Linked DNA regions of Laspinema palackyanum D2c. The protein of the gene in region 2 interacts with the protein of the main gene of each other region in a pairwise test. Links are inferred from orthologs where the notes say so. Each region holds a gene or a part of one and is shown on either strand. Other genes may lie near its edges. The genes, in order: NG795_RS25655 and NG795_RS23905.

The links.
Region 1: the proteins of NG795_RS23905 (region 2) and NG795_RS25655 interact in binary tests that used the Escherichia coli proteins (3 or more experiments, as listed by UniProt). The link is inferred for Laspinema palackyanum D2c from one-to-one orthologs.

What each region holds. Positions count from the first base shown.
Region 1 is NZ_JAMXFD010000035.1:40,679-47,214, reverse strand. The notes cover bases 1,242-4,139. They hold NG795_RS25655 (glutamate-5-semialdehyde dehydrogenase), read left to right. Parts: upstream 1,242-1,973; coding sequence 1,974-3,305; downstream 3,306-4,139. Other genes in these bases: NG795_RS25650 (DUF4864 domain-containing protein), read right to left, coding at 3,437-3,892; NG795_RS25660 (zinc metalloprotease HtpX), read right to left, coding at 1,242-1,605. In the rest of the region: more of NG795_RS25660, read right to left, coding at 1-1,241; NG795_RS25645 (CBASS cGAMP-activated phospholipase), read left to right, coding at 4,275-5,279; phosphate ABC transporter ATP-binding protein PstB, read right to left, coding at 5,676-6,503. UniProt on the Escherichia coli protein: Catalyzes the NADPH-dependent reduction of L-glutamate 5-phosphate into L-glutamate 5-semialdehyde and phosphate. The product spontaneously undergoes cyclization to form 1-pyrroline-5-carboxylate.
Region 2 is NZ_JAMXFD010000029.1:48,208-54,762, forward strand. The notes cover bases 1,417-4,333. They hold NG795_RS23905 (sulfate/molybdate ABC transporter ATP-binding protein), read right to left. Parts: upstream 3,422-4,333; coding sequence 2,411-3,421; downstream 1,417-2,410. Other genes in these bases: cysW (sulfate ABC transporter permease subunit CysW), read right to left, coding at 1,417-1,417; cysT (sulfate ABC transporter permease subunit CysT), read right to left, coding at 1,417-2,261; NG795_RS23910 (sulfate ABC transporter substrate-binding protein), read right to left, coding at 3,509-4,333. In the rest of the region: heterocyst differentiation master regulator HetR, read left to right, coding at 1-209; more of cysW, read right to left, coding at 539-1,416; more of cysT, read right to left, coding at 1,410-1,416; more of NG795_RS23910, read right to left, coding at 4,334-4,555; NG795_RS23915 (NIL domain-containing protein), read right to left, coding at 4,681-5,031; NG795_RS23920 (sulfate ABC transporter substrate-binding protein), read right to left, coding at 5,113-6,273. UniProt on the Escherichia coli protein: Part of the ABC transporter complex CysAWTP involved in sulfate/thiosulfate import. Responsible for energy coupling to the transport system.

The DNA.
Region 1 (6,536 bases), on a different replicon or contig from region 2:
GATCAAATCCATCCAGGGGGCCACTCCCCGTCGGAACCAACCCAAGGAATGAACTTGCATTCCAATCAGGCTGTTCACCTTCTTCATGCCAAACAGGAAATTGCCAATCGGACCCAACCGGGAGGCATAGCGGAGAAATAGTAACCCACTGGGGTCTTGGAGTTTCAAATCCGACCCGAAGGCATATCCAGCATCTCCCCGCCCAATTAGTTCGCCTTTGAGTTTAGCCGGTTTACCCCGTAAGGGACTGGCGTAGGGGTCCGCCATTAAGGTGAGAATATCGGTTTCTGGGGCGCGATCGAAGTTGGGAAACATGACAAAGGTTTTCACCAAAAGGCCGATTCCTAAGCCCAGTAATGGATAGGCGAGAGGCGCAAAGTCTCCTCCAGGTAGGGGTAAGACTAACCAGGCGATCGCCCCTGCAAACAATCCAATTATGGGGGCAGTATAGAGGAATAAATCCCCCACAAAACTGCCGTATAATTTACTCTTACTCAGAGTCTTGCCTTCTCCCATAATCCGACCCATATCGAACTCGATATCTAGTCCCAACTGTTCGGCGTAGGTACTTAAGGCGCGAACCCGTTTGCCGGTTAAGGGGTGAGTGGAGTTCAACTCCATCCACCATCCCCAGGGATTAAACATATCCCAGAGAAACACTCGGCCAATTTGGTCCGGTTTGCTGGAAATCCGGTAGGTGGTGCCTGTTGAGGTGGCGGCTTTATGGTCGTAGATGCCTAATGCCCGAGTTCCTTCCACTAAGCGGCTGGGTTCTGTGGCTTTTTGCCCTTCCTCGACTAACCCGTAAGCAATTTTAACCAGTGCCCGCGAGAGGGCGTTGGGGTTGCCGGTGGATTCGGCAGCAAAGCGATCGGCAAAATATTCCCGAGTTCGCGAGAGGTACAGCAGCAAATAGGTTCCCACTATATAAAAGATATAGGCCACCATCGCCACTTGCGCCGCAATATCTTTGGCTTTTTCCCCCCCACGTCCCATCCGACGGGCAAACACATAAATTAAATAGGTAATTTGCACCAGGGTGGAGGCGATCGTCATCACCGCAAAGTCCCAATGGACGATATGGCCCAGTTCGTGGGCGTAGACGGTGGCCGCTTCATCATCATCGAGATAGGTAAAGAGTCCCTCGCTGACGACTAAACGGGCGCTATTGGGGAGAGATCCATAAGTAAAGGCGGTAGGGTTTTGGTCATCGATAATCCCCAAACGCGGTTGTTTTAGCTTGTTGTCAGCACAAATCTGGCGGATAATTGCGGCAGACTCGGGACTCTTGCGATCAAGTTCGGTGAGGTCGATCCAGCGAGTCCCATATAGCCACCGCTGGGTTAAGTCCATAATCCAAGGGGAGAGGAAAAAGGCGACGATATTAAAGACGAGGGTAGCGGCGATCGCGATTCCTAAGCCCATCCCTGGATTCTCACTGTTAAGAATCAACGAAACGCCTAAACACAAGACGAAGACCATGCCAAACATAAGGGTCATGGTCACCAGGGAAGCCCAGGCGAGATTGCCTCCGACTCCGGTCATGGTCAGCTTGACCCCTGTAGTACCGCTACGGCCCGCTTTCGGGAAAGAGGATTCAGCCATAAACACTCTCCATGTCACGATTACACAATGAACAGGTTCAAAACGCCCAAAGCTTGGTGATTTTGTCAAGGCCCTGGGGAAAGTTTTCCCTGCTTTCTGTCATAACCTACAAGTCCGGGTTTTTGGTCTAAAACTCCACAAAAGTTAAAGAATTGGCTATAGCATGAAAAAAGTTAAGACCGTTGGTTAAAGTCAAACTTTCATCACCCTTGGGTTCAATCGCGTCTATTCAAGGGGATGAGGCGTGAGGTGTCTGGGATTAATCCATCACCTCTTTTAGAAGTGCCGATCGCCCGTCCGATTCTGGGGCCTAGGATGGGTGTCAAAAACTACAGTCTTAACCGGAAAATCTACGGGATAAAATTACCATGACATCGATGCAAATTGGTTCGGACAATTTAGTTACAATTGCTCAATCTACAGCCATTGCCGCCCGGAAATTGGGGGTACTCTCTACGGAGGCGAAAAATCAGGCGATCGAGGCAGTCGCCCAAGCTTTACAATCTGCTGCCTCGTCCATTGTCAGGGCAAATGGGGAAGATTGTGAATTTGCCGAAGCGGAAGGCATTTCCAAACCCCTCTACAACCGCCTAAAAATGGACCGGACCAAACTAGAGGCAACCATTGCCGGAGTTCGAGATGTGGGCAAACTCCCGGATCCCGTTGGCGAGATTCAGCTTCATCGGGAACTGGATGATGGCTTAATTCTCAAGCGAGTTTCTGTACCATTGGGGGTAGTTGCGGTGATTTTTGAAGCCCGTCCCGAGGCGGCGATTCAAATTTCCGCCCTGGCAATTAAATCCGGCAATGGGGTGATTTTAAAAGGAGGGAAAGAGGCCAATAATTCTTGTGCAGCCATTGTCAAAGCGATTCGCCAAGGGTTAGCCCAGACGGAGGTTGATCCGGATGTGGTACAGTTGTTAACGACGAGGGAAGAAACGTTAGCGTTATTAAAATTAGATGATTTTGTAGATTTAATTGTCCCCCGAGGGTCGAATGATTTTGTGCGCTTTGTCCAGGACAATACGCGCATTCCGGTCCTGGGTCATGCGGAGGGAATTTGTCATCTCTATGTGGATGCCTCGGCAGAGATGGAAAAAGCGGTGACGATCGCCGTGGATTCTAAAACTCAGTATCCGGCAGCTTGCAATGCGATCGAAACCTTGCTGGTTCATGAGGCAGTCGCCCCAGAATTTTTACCCCAAGTTGCTGCTGCACTCCAAGGACGTCAGGTGCAATTACGCTTGGATGATAAAAGTCAAGATATCCTGAAAAATACCGCCAATTTGAAGGATTGGGAACCGGCAACAGAAGAGGATTGGAAAACTGAATATACGGATTTGATTTTATCGATTAAAGTAGTCCATTCTTTAGAAGAGGCAATTTCTCATATCAACAGTTATGGATCGGGTCATACCGATGCGATCGTCACCGAAGAACAATCCGCTGCAGATCTGTTTCTGTCTCAAGTTGCCTCTGCCGGAGTCTTCCATAATTGTTCCACCCGCTTTGCTGATGGATTCCGCTACGGTTTCGGGGCCGAAGTCGGAATTAGTACCCAAAAAATGCCGCCCCGAGGGCCCGTTGGACTGGAAGGATTAGTCACTTACAAATATCAATTAGTCGGAAATGGTCAAATAGTGGCAACCTATTCCGGTCCCGAGGCAAAACCATTCACCCATCGCAATTTATCTCAATAAGGGAGAGAAAATCGCCCGGTTAGACTAAGCAGAGGAAAGCTGGTTTTGAGGGAACCGTCCCTAAACCGGCTTTCCCCTTTTTCAGGGATTTTCGGCAGTTTCATCCCCTCAATCCCCGGGAGGGAATCCGATTATTTCTTGGTAGCGGCAGGGGCATTTTTTTTGCTAATATACTGATAAGTTAAATCATCAACTGTCCAAATTTTATCTTGTTTAACCAGTTTCATTTGCACGGGAACTTCCCGACCTGTTTTAGAAATCACGGTGACATCCAGACAGTGAACCTCCCCCTCAGTTGTGGGAATTGACATGGTAGTGCGCTGATACTGATTGAGTTTGTGGGTTTTGATGAATTTAGCAAATTGTTGTTTAGAGGTTTTGCTTTTAAAGCGATCGCTGGTGGACTGATAGGCCCCATTGACATCCCCTTGGGCAATTTGAGCAAAAAAGGCCCCGATCGCCTGGGGTAATCCTTTAGTTTTGGAAAAAATAATCAGGGAAACGGTAATCCAAATCAGGACGATTCCCCCAAGGATTACACCGACTCCAATTCCCACATAAGATAACCAAGGTTGAAAGGATTCCACAGTACACTCCTCAAATAACCAATGAAATGACAAAACAAATAATATTGGAAAGGGTTATCCCCAAAAACAGACCCCCAAAGGGGATAACCCCTGTCTGGTCTTACCATAAAAAAGCCGCTATAGCAAGGGTTTCAGTTTAGGGGTGGGGGGTCGGAGGCGATCGCTGGGAGGGTCTGTAACTGCAAAAATTCCCCCCCACTTCAGGGTATCGAATCCGGAAATCTTCCGGATTTCTTGTGCAGAGTTAGTACAGTGGCTATTAGGGCGAAGGAACAGAAGTATCAATAAAGGAACATGAGACGAGGGAACCCCACCGAGACGGGGTAAAATCTCTTAACCCTTTTACCCCTTATCCCCAATTCAAATATCAGGAGAAGTTACGATGACTTATCGGATACTGAGCATCGATGGTGGCGGAATTCGTGGTGTATTAGCGGCGCGAATGTTACAACGGATTGAAGAACGACTGCAGTTGCCGCTACGAGATCATTTTGATTTAATTGCGGGAACTTCTACGGGATCAATGGTGGGTGCTGCGATCGCGATGGGAATTCCCTGCAAGGATATTGTCCAACTTTACCGGAAAAAGTCTAAAAAAGTCTTTCCCTACAAGAGCCGGTGGACCCTCAAGCGACTGCCCTTACTCTTAAAGCATGGCCCTTCTGCGCCTAAGTTCTCCGAAGACGGACTGATCCGAATGCTCAAAGATTTATTGGGCAATAAGCGGTTGTCCGATATTAACCAGGTGAAACTCTTAATTACCAGCTACGATACCATCAGCCGATCGCCCATCATTTTTAAAAGCTGGAAAGAGAAATTTGCTAACGTTCCAGTCTGGGAAGCTTGCCTCTGTTCCGCTTCTGCTCCCACCTTCTTTCCCGCACACCGATTAGTCATTGATGGAGAGGTGATGTCGGCCATTGATGGCGGTTTAGCGGCGAATAATCCCACCGCTTGTGCTGTGGCAGAAGCCATCCGCCTAGGTCATCGCTTAGAAGATTTGGAAGTGATTTCCATTGGAACAGGTGCAGCAACGCGAGTAATTCCCTGGGAACAAGCTCGCTCTTGGGGGACTCTGCAATGGATTTGGGGTGGGCGCGTCGTTAAAGTGATGACCGATGCACCTTGTGAAGTTTATCATTATATCACGGATTATGTGATTGGAGATAAATCTCGCTATGCTCGTCTCCAATTTCCCCTCGATCGCCGGTTAATTCATAAACCCTTGAGTGATGATATGGACGATGCCAGCAAGGAGAATATCAACAATTTAGTTGAAGCGGCTGATGCCTACATGAACTTGGTGGAAGTGGTGGAATGCTTGGATATGTGTTTGAGGAAATCTGAACCTCCTCAAATTCATATTCAGGAACGCTATAAACGGTAATTTTGTAGGGGCAGTTCATGAACTGCCCCTCGTTGAGGACATTTCTCAAGGGGGATAGATCCTGATTGGGGAATGCAGGGTTAGACGGAATCTGGTTTTCAAAGGTCTATAAAAACCCGCACCCTGTTCTATGAGCGTTCCGTAAGGAAAGGGCGGGGACAACAGCGGACGAAGCCCGAGAAGCGCGGGCTAATCCAGAAATCGGACCTCCCTTTCCAGGGAAAAATAACCATAAAAAACTCCTGACCCTTTCAAGATTGGTCAAGGAGAGATGGAGCGGTACGAGCCTCAATACTCGAACCATTATAGGAGTTGGAACTCAGCGATCGCCTCGGTTGGGGGAATCTGGAATCATTCAGTCTAAAACCCCCATTCAACGATTCACAACTCGGTCCTTTACCCGAATCGTCCGCTCACATACTCAAGGGTCGCTTCTTGCTGGGGATTTTGGAAAATATTTTCCGTTTTATCATACTCAACGAGATAGCCAAAGCGCTTCCCATCTTCGGTGGCTTGGGCATTGAAAAACGCCGTATAATCGCAAGACCGGGAGGCTTGCTGCATATTGTGGGTAACAATCACAATGGTGTAGTTTTCTTTGAGTTCCTGCATTAATTCTTCGACTTTCATCGTTGAAATCGGGTCGAGGGAGGCGCAGGGTTCGTCCATGAGAACGATTTCTGGATTAATGGCGATCGCCCGGGCGATACATAACCGTTGCTGTTGACCCCCGGATAAAGATAAACCATTGGACTTTAATTTATCTTTTACTTCATCCCATAAAGCAGCGCGACGCAATGAAGTTTCAACCAATTCATCCAGATTACCTTTATACCGATTGACTCGCGCTCCATAGGCGATATTGTCATAGATAGATTTGGGGAAAGGATTCGGCTTTTGGAACACCATCCCAATCCGCCGACGAACCTCTACTGGGTCAATTTTTTTATCGTAGAGGTCTTGGTTGTAGTAGGAACATTTTCCCTGAATCCGGAATCCACTAATCAAATCATTCAGACGATTGAAGCAGCGGAGTAAGGTACTTTTCCCACATCCCGATGGTCCAATAAATCCGGTAATTTGTTTTTTCGGGATATTCAGGTTCACCCCTTTGAGGGCGAGAGTTTCTCCGTAATAAACGTTCAGATTTTCCGTTCGCAGAATGGCTTCTGTTTGGGGTTCAGTTTGGTACTGATGATTGGCTGTTTGCCGATCGAAAGGCATAAAAATCCACCTTGACTTTTACTAGATATTTCA
Region 2 (6,555 bases):
CACGATACTTCCGCCTGATGAAGGATTGGGCAGAACGGCAGCCGAAAACGATGCGGTTGTTGGAGGAATTGGATATCCCCTCTCATCGCATGGACCAAGCGATGGAAGAGTTGGATGAAGTCATCCGCCAATGGGCCGATCGCTATCACGAGGAAGGGGGTGAACCCATGTTGCTCCAAATGGTATTCGGTCCTCAAGAAGAGTCCTAGAGTAGCATCGGGCTTCCCCTCGTTCAATCCTTGCTGAATGGGGAAGGAATGCCCTCTACTTCAAGCGTCAATCAGTGTGTTTCGGATCAATGTGTTTCGGATCAATCTAGTTTAAAGTCTATAAATCTCCTTTAACGCCCCTTTATAGGGGCGAAATATTGGGGATTTACAGAAAAAACTTCGGCATTGAACCGAAGTTACAAAGATTCCAGAAAGTGGGTTTATTTGAGAGTTTAGAAGGGAGAAAAAGCCCAATTAAACCTCCTAAAGCTAGTTTCTAAGGTGAAGAATTGAGCGTTGGGAGTGACCGGGCGATCGCCGGGAAAAACTCAAGCTTTGCGAATACCGATTGGCCTAGAACTCCCCTGTTGACGCTCTAAAATTTCTTTCGCAACTAAACTAATCAATCCTAGACAGGCTAATAGTGCCGCTGCGGAAAATGCCGACTGGGTTTGATACTGTTTATAAGCTTCTTCTACAAATAACGGTAACGTTTGGGTTTTTCCAATTAAGTTGCCAGAGACGACGGCAACCGCACCAAACTCGCCCATCGCTCGGGCATTGGTTAAAATGACTCCATACAGCAGTCCCCAGCGGATATTCGGTAAAGTAATGCGCCAGAAAATTTGCCAATCATTTGCTCCTAGGGTTTTTGCTGCTTCTTCCTGTTCGGGTCCGGTTTCCTCTAAGACGGGAATCACGGAACGAGCGACAAAGGGGAGAGTTACAAATAAACTGGCAATGATGATTCCCGGTAAGGCAAAAATAATCTGAAGATTGGCCGATTGAATTAGGGGACCAAACCAGCCATTGCGTCCATAAAGTAGAACAATCATCAACCCAGCGACAACGGGTGAAATGGAAAAGGGCAAGTCAATGATGCTCACAATAAACGCTCGACCGGGAATTTTATGGCGGGCGATCGCCCATGCCGCGCATAATCCAAATAGGGTATTAATCGGGAGGACAATCGCAGCAACGATGACGGTGAGCTGAATCGCGGCTAAAAAGTGAGGATCCCTAAAGTTGGTAAAGAAGGGGCCAAACCCGCTTCTAAATGCTTGATAAAAGACATTCAGTGCAGGAATGAAGAGAACCAGTGCTAAGTAGGCGATCGCTACCCCAATGGCAATTCTCCGCACCCATTGTTCTTGCTTTTTTGAATGGCCACTCTTCTCTACGGGCTGATTACTGATTGGTTTAAGCATACCGTCTTCCCCAAGCTTGCACGAGATTAATTGCGAATAAAATGGCCAAAGAAACTGCTAACAGCACAACGCCTATCACTGTTGCTCCATAGTAGTCATATTGTTCCAGTCGTTGAAAAATTAAGACCGGGGCGATTAAATCCTTAAACGGAATATTGGACGCCACAATCACAATTGACCCATACTCTCCCACCGCCCGGGAAAATCCCAAAGCCACACCAATTAAAATCGGTGAAATCAACTGCGGAATAATAATCCGCCAAAAGGTTTGAGAATTAGAAGCGCCCAAACTCCAAGCGGCTTCTTCCACTTCTGACTCTAGTTCTCTTAAAACAGGTTGCACCGTTCGCACGACAAAGGGAAGGGAGATAAATAACATGGCAATGCCTACTCCGAACCGGGTAAAGGCAATTTGAATCCCAAACGGTGCAACCAGGGAACCGATCCAACCCGCTGGACTATAAACCGTGGCGATCGTCAAACCTGCTACTGCTGTGGGCAAGGCAAAAGGCAAGTCAATCGTTGCATCAATAATCCGCTTAAAAGGAAAATCATAGCGCACTAAAACCCAGGCAATTAAAGTCCCAAATACGCCATTAATCAGCGCAGTAACAAAAGCGGTAACAAAGGTGACATCATAAGCAGACAGCGCCACGGGACTGGTCGCAATTCGCCAAAATTCACTGGGGTCTTTTGTCGCAGACATCCACAACAAGGCAGCCATCGGCAGTAACAGCATGATGCTAAGATAGCCAATCGTGATCCGCCAAGGCCAAGACAGATGGAGGAGGCCACCGAGGGAGGTTAGTAATTTCTTACGAGGATTATTGAAGGAAATTGCCATAATAAGCTTGATATTATTGTTGCTCTTTATTAGTGAAATCAAACATCCCTAAAACCTCAGATATTTTGGATGGCCAATATTTTTATCTGTTTTAATGGGGGGTGAATAGTAACCATTTAGGTAGGACATTGTTTTTATTTTTAATTTAGTTAATAAACAGCAGAAAATATTCTGGTTTCTTTTGGTTTGACGTAAACCTCCTGATTGGCTTCAATTTGTAGTTCATCATACCGCTCTCGACTTAATTGTGCAGTCAGAATTGCCCCAGATTTCAACACCAATTCTAATTGAATCTCCCATCCCAAATGAACCAATCGGGTTACTTTTGCAAAAACAAAGTCAGGTTCCGGATTGGTTCTAATTAATAAATCATGAGGACGCAAAAATATTTTGTCCGAGGGTGAAATCTGAGACTGAGTTGTACAGAGTCCTGAATTAATAGGAAGAACATTCACCGGACCAATAAAACTCATGACAAACGAACTGGCGGGTTGATCATAGATTTCGCTGGCGCTTCCTACTTGTTCCACCCGACCATTGTTCATCACCACAATTTCATCGGCGACTTCCATCGCTTCTTCTTGATCGTGGGTGACAAAAACCGTGGTGACATGAACTTCATCATGTAAATGTCGAAGCCAAGCTCGCAGTTCTTTACGAACTTTGGCATCTAAGGCACCAAAGGGTTCATCTAGTAACAAAACTTTGGGTTGTACGGCTAAGGCTCTGGCTAACGCAATCCGTTGGCGTTGACCCCCGGAGAGTTGCGCCGGATAGCGATCGCCTAATCCTTGCAGTTGGACCAACTCCAACAACTGCTCCACCCGTTCACGAACTTGGGGCTTGGGAACCTTCCGAATTTCTAAAGGAAAAGCAATATTTTTACGAATGGTCATGTGTTTAAACAGGGCATAATGCTGAAACACAAAGCCAATATTTCGCTCCTGGACCCGGACTTGGGTCGCATTTTCTCCGGTTAAATAGATTTCACCTTGATCCGGTGCTTCTAGTCCGGCAATCAATCGCAGTAAGGTCGATTTCCCGGACCCAGAAGGTCCTAAAAGGGCAACCAGAGAGCCGCTCTTAATGTCGAGGTTGACCTGATCAAGGGCCAAAAATGAACCAAAATTTTTACAAACGTCCTGAATTAAGATTCCCATGATTACAACTTGCGGGGTGAAGTCAATAAAAGGCTGGATTAGAGAGCATCATCGGATTCAACGGATGACCTTCAAACTGATGCGATGTTAGGGACGGTAGAGACTCGCTTGAATCTCATCAAAAACTGCCCCTTCGTCAAAAAACTGTTGTTGTACGGCATCCCATCCGCCCAAATTTTCAATGGTAAAAGGGCTGTTAATCTGGGGAAAGCGATCGCCTTGATTGCTCTCCACTGTGGGTTCTACCGGGCGAAACCCGTAGCGCGCAAAAACGGTTTGGGCTTCTGGGGTAAATAAATATTGAACAAATGCTTCAGCCAGTTCCCGATTCCCATGTTTCTCGACATTTTCATCAATTACCGCGACAGCATTTTCGATCGCAATATTAACCGGAGGGACAAAGTAAGACCGGGGGCGATCGTTCAGTCCCGCTAAAATCATTTCATTTTCATAGTTGACCAACACATCTCCCTGGCGTTGCTCCACAAAAGCATCGGTTGCTTCCCGAGAGTCTTTAGATAAAACCACTGCATTCTCATACACTTTCTGGGTAAATGCTCGCGCTTCCTCTGGCGTTCCTCCGGCTTGGGTGACGGAGCCCCAAAGCGCTAGAAAACTCCACCGCGCACCCCCAGAGGTTTTCGGGTTAGCCAGAACAATCTGGACATCATCTTTGGCTAAATCCGCCCAGGTTTGAATGCCTTTGGGATTATTGGGTCTAGTGGCAATTGTTGCCACAGAACGAGTAACGATGGAATTATTGGGTGCTTCTTGTTCCCAACCGGGTTCAATCAGTCCGTCTTTTTCCAGTTGTTGGATATCCAAGGCTAACGCTAGGGCGACGACATCAGCATCGAGTCCGTGGAGGACCGTGCGGGTTTGGGTCCCGGAAGGGCCGTAGCTTTGGCGAATCACCGCCTTGCGATCGTGTTGCTGATTCCAAGTTTCTAGGAATTGGGGAATGATTTCTTGATAGGCGGAAGGGGTCACCATATAGGAAACCAGGGTCAGTTCCAGGGGATTACCATTGCCCAGATTACCTGTGCAGGCAGCGATCGCCAGACTTAAACTAACTCCCGATAGGAAAACAACGATCCACCGGATTAAGAAATTTGGGGACAAAAAGCGACTCATTTTCACCAAAAGCCTAGGTAGTTTAGCAAGAATAATGAAGAAGTTTAATAGAGCCGAGGGCAGGTGGAGCAAGTCCACCTTATCCCCTGCTCAAAATCATCTTCCGTGAATTGATCTCCTGGCAATTACCAGTTTTCTTCATCAGGGTCCGTCGATTTACTCCAAATTTCTACATCTAGGTCGTTCAGATAAATCATTGCACTATCAATCTGGCCTTGTTTTCCTCGCAGATCGAGGTCAAACCACCCATCATTTTTGATATTAGCTGACAACAAGGCTGCATTCAGGTTAACAGTCAATCCATAATCAGAAATCAGGCGAGAAATAATCGGTTCCTCTTGATACTCTTTCGGAATCCGAATCCGAATTCGTAGGTGTGTGGGTCGGGAGTCATCATTTGCGAGGTTTAAAGACTGAGGTTGGGAACCTAGATAACTCCCGTTTAATTGAGCGTGATAATTAGAGTGAGTTGCCATATATTTCTCCGCTTGAGCTAATTTTATCTATTCGTCAATAAGGTTGGGAATCAAATGTTGTAGGGGACTTGTGATGCTCTCTTATCGTCTGACTTGGCTCAAAATTGTGTCAAAGATAGCGCCATCGTCAAAGAATTTAGTTTGCACTGTATCCCACCCCCCCAAATCAGCAACGGTGAACAAGGTTTGGATCGGCGGAAATTGATTGCTAAATTCAGCAGCAACATTCGGATCTACAGGCCGGAATCCAACTTTTGCAAATTCCCGTTGAGCGCTTGGGGTAAATAAATATTGGACGAAGGCTTCCGCAACTTCCCTGGTGCCATGTTGATCCACATTGGCATCAACCACGGCAATGGGATTATCGATAGAAATATTCACCTCGGGAATCAGATATGGAAGTTCTTGGCCGTTTTGTTTCGCCAATATCACTTCGTTTTCATAGTTGATTAAGACATCCCCTTGACCCTGCTTGAAAAAGACGTCACTGGATTCCCGAGCATCTCGGGGAAGGACGGGGACATTTTGGAAGACTTGGCGAGTAAATTCGTTGGCAGTGGTATCATTCCCTCCGGTTTGGGTGATGGCACCCCAAAGACCTAAGAAATTCCATCGCGCACCGCCAGAGGTTTTGGGGTTAGCAGTAATCACGCTGACATCATCTTTGGCTAAGTCTTGCCATCTGTTGATACCTTTGGGGTTACCGGGTCGGGTAACTAAAGCAGCGACGGATTTATGGACGATCGCATTGTTAGGCGCTTCTTCTTCCCACCCCGGTTGAATCAGTCCGGCTTTTTCAATTTGTTGGGTATCTAATGCCAGCGCTAAGGCAACGATATCGGCTTCTAATCCATCAATGACGGCTCGGGTTTGGGAACCGGAACCCCCATAACTTTGGGTAAAGGTGACTTCTTGGTTATGTTCTTCTTTCCACTGCTGTGCAAATTGCGGAATGATTTGCTCATACGCGGCACGAGTGACGGCATAAGACACCAGGGTGAGTTGGACGTTATCTCCGCCTGCTGTTCCTGTGGGACTTCCACAAGCTGCGATCGCCGCACTCAAGCTCAGTCCCACCAGAAACAATGAAACGGATTTTTGAATTTGTCGATACTTCCCTCGACCCGGGAACCATTCTTCCCACCAACGAACGAGGGTCCCTAGCCTAAACCCCCCACTCCCTAATCTACGGTTTTGATCCGCGAAGTTTGTTCCCTCTGCGATGCGTTGCCATTGACCCATATACCCACCTCGGTTTAATCTACGGTAACTTGGTCGAGATACCGATATTTAATGTTGAAAATAAACACTATCGGAAAATTTCAAAAAAAGCAAGTGTTTTTTTAAATTCCTACAGCGCCAGAAATAGGCCCCTAACAGGGCCGGAATTTTCACCCTACCTGGGGCTTGGTCGCCCTAAAATCAGTTGGTAACTTGTAATTTACGGAGGCTGGATCAGCTAAAATCGAGTTTCTGTAAGGATTTCACCAGAAATTCAACAAATTTCAAAAAACCCCTTGCTTT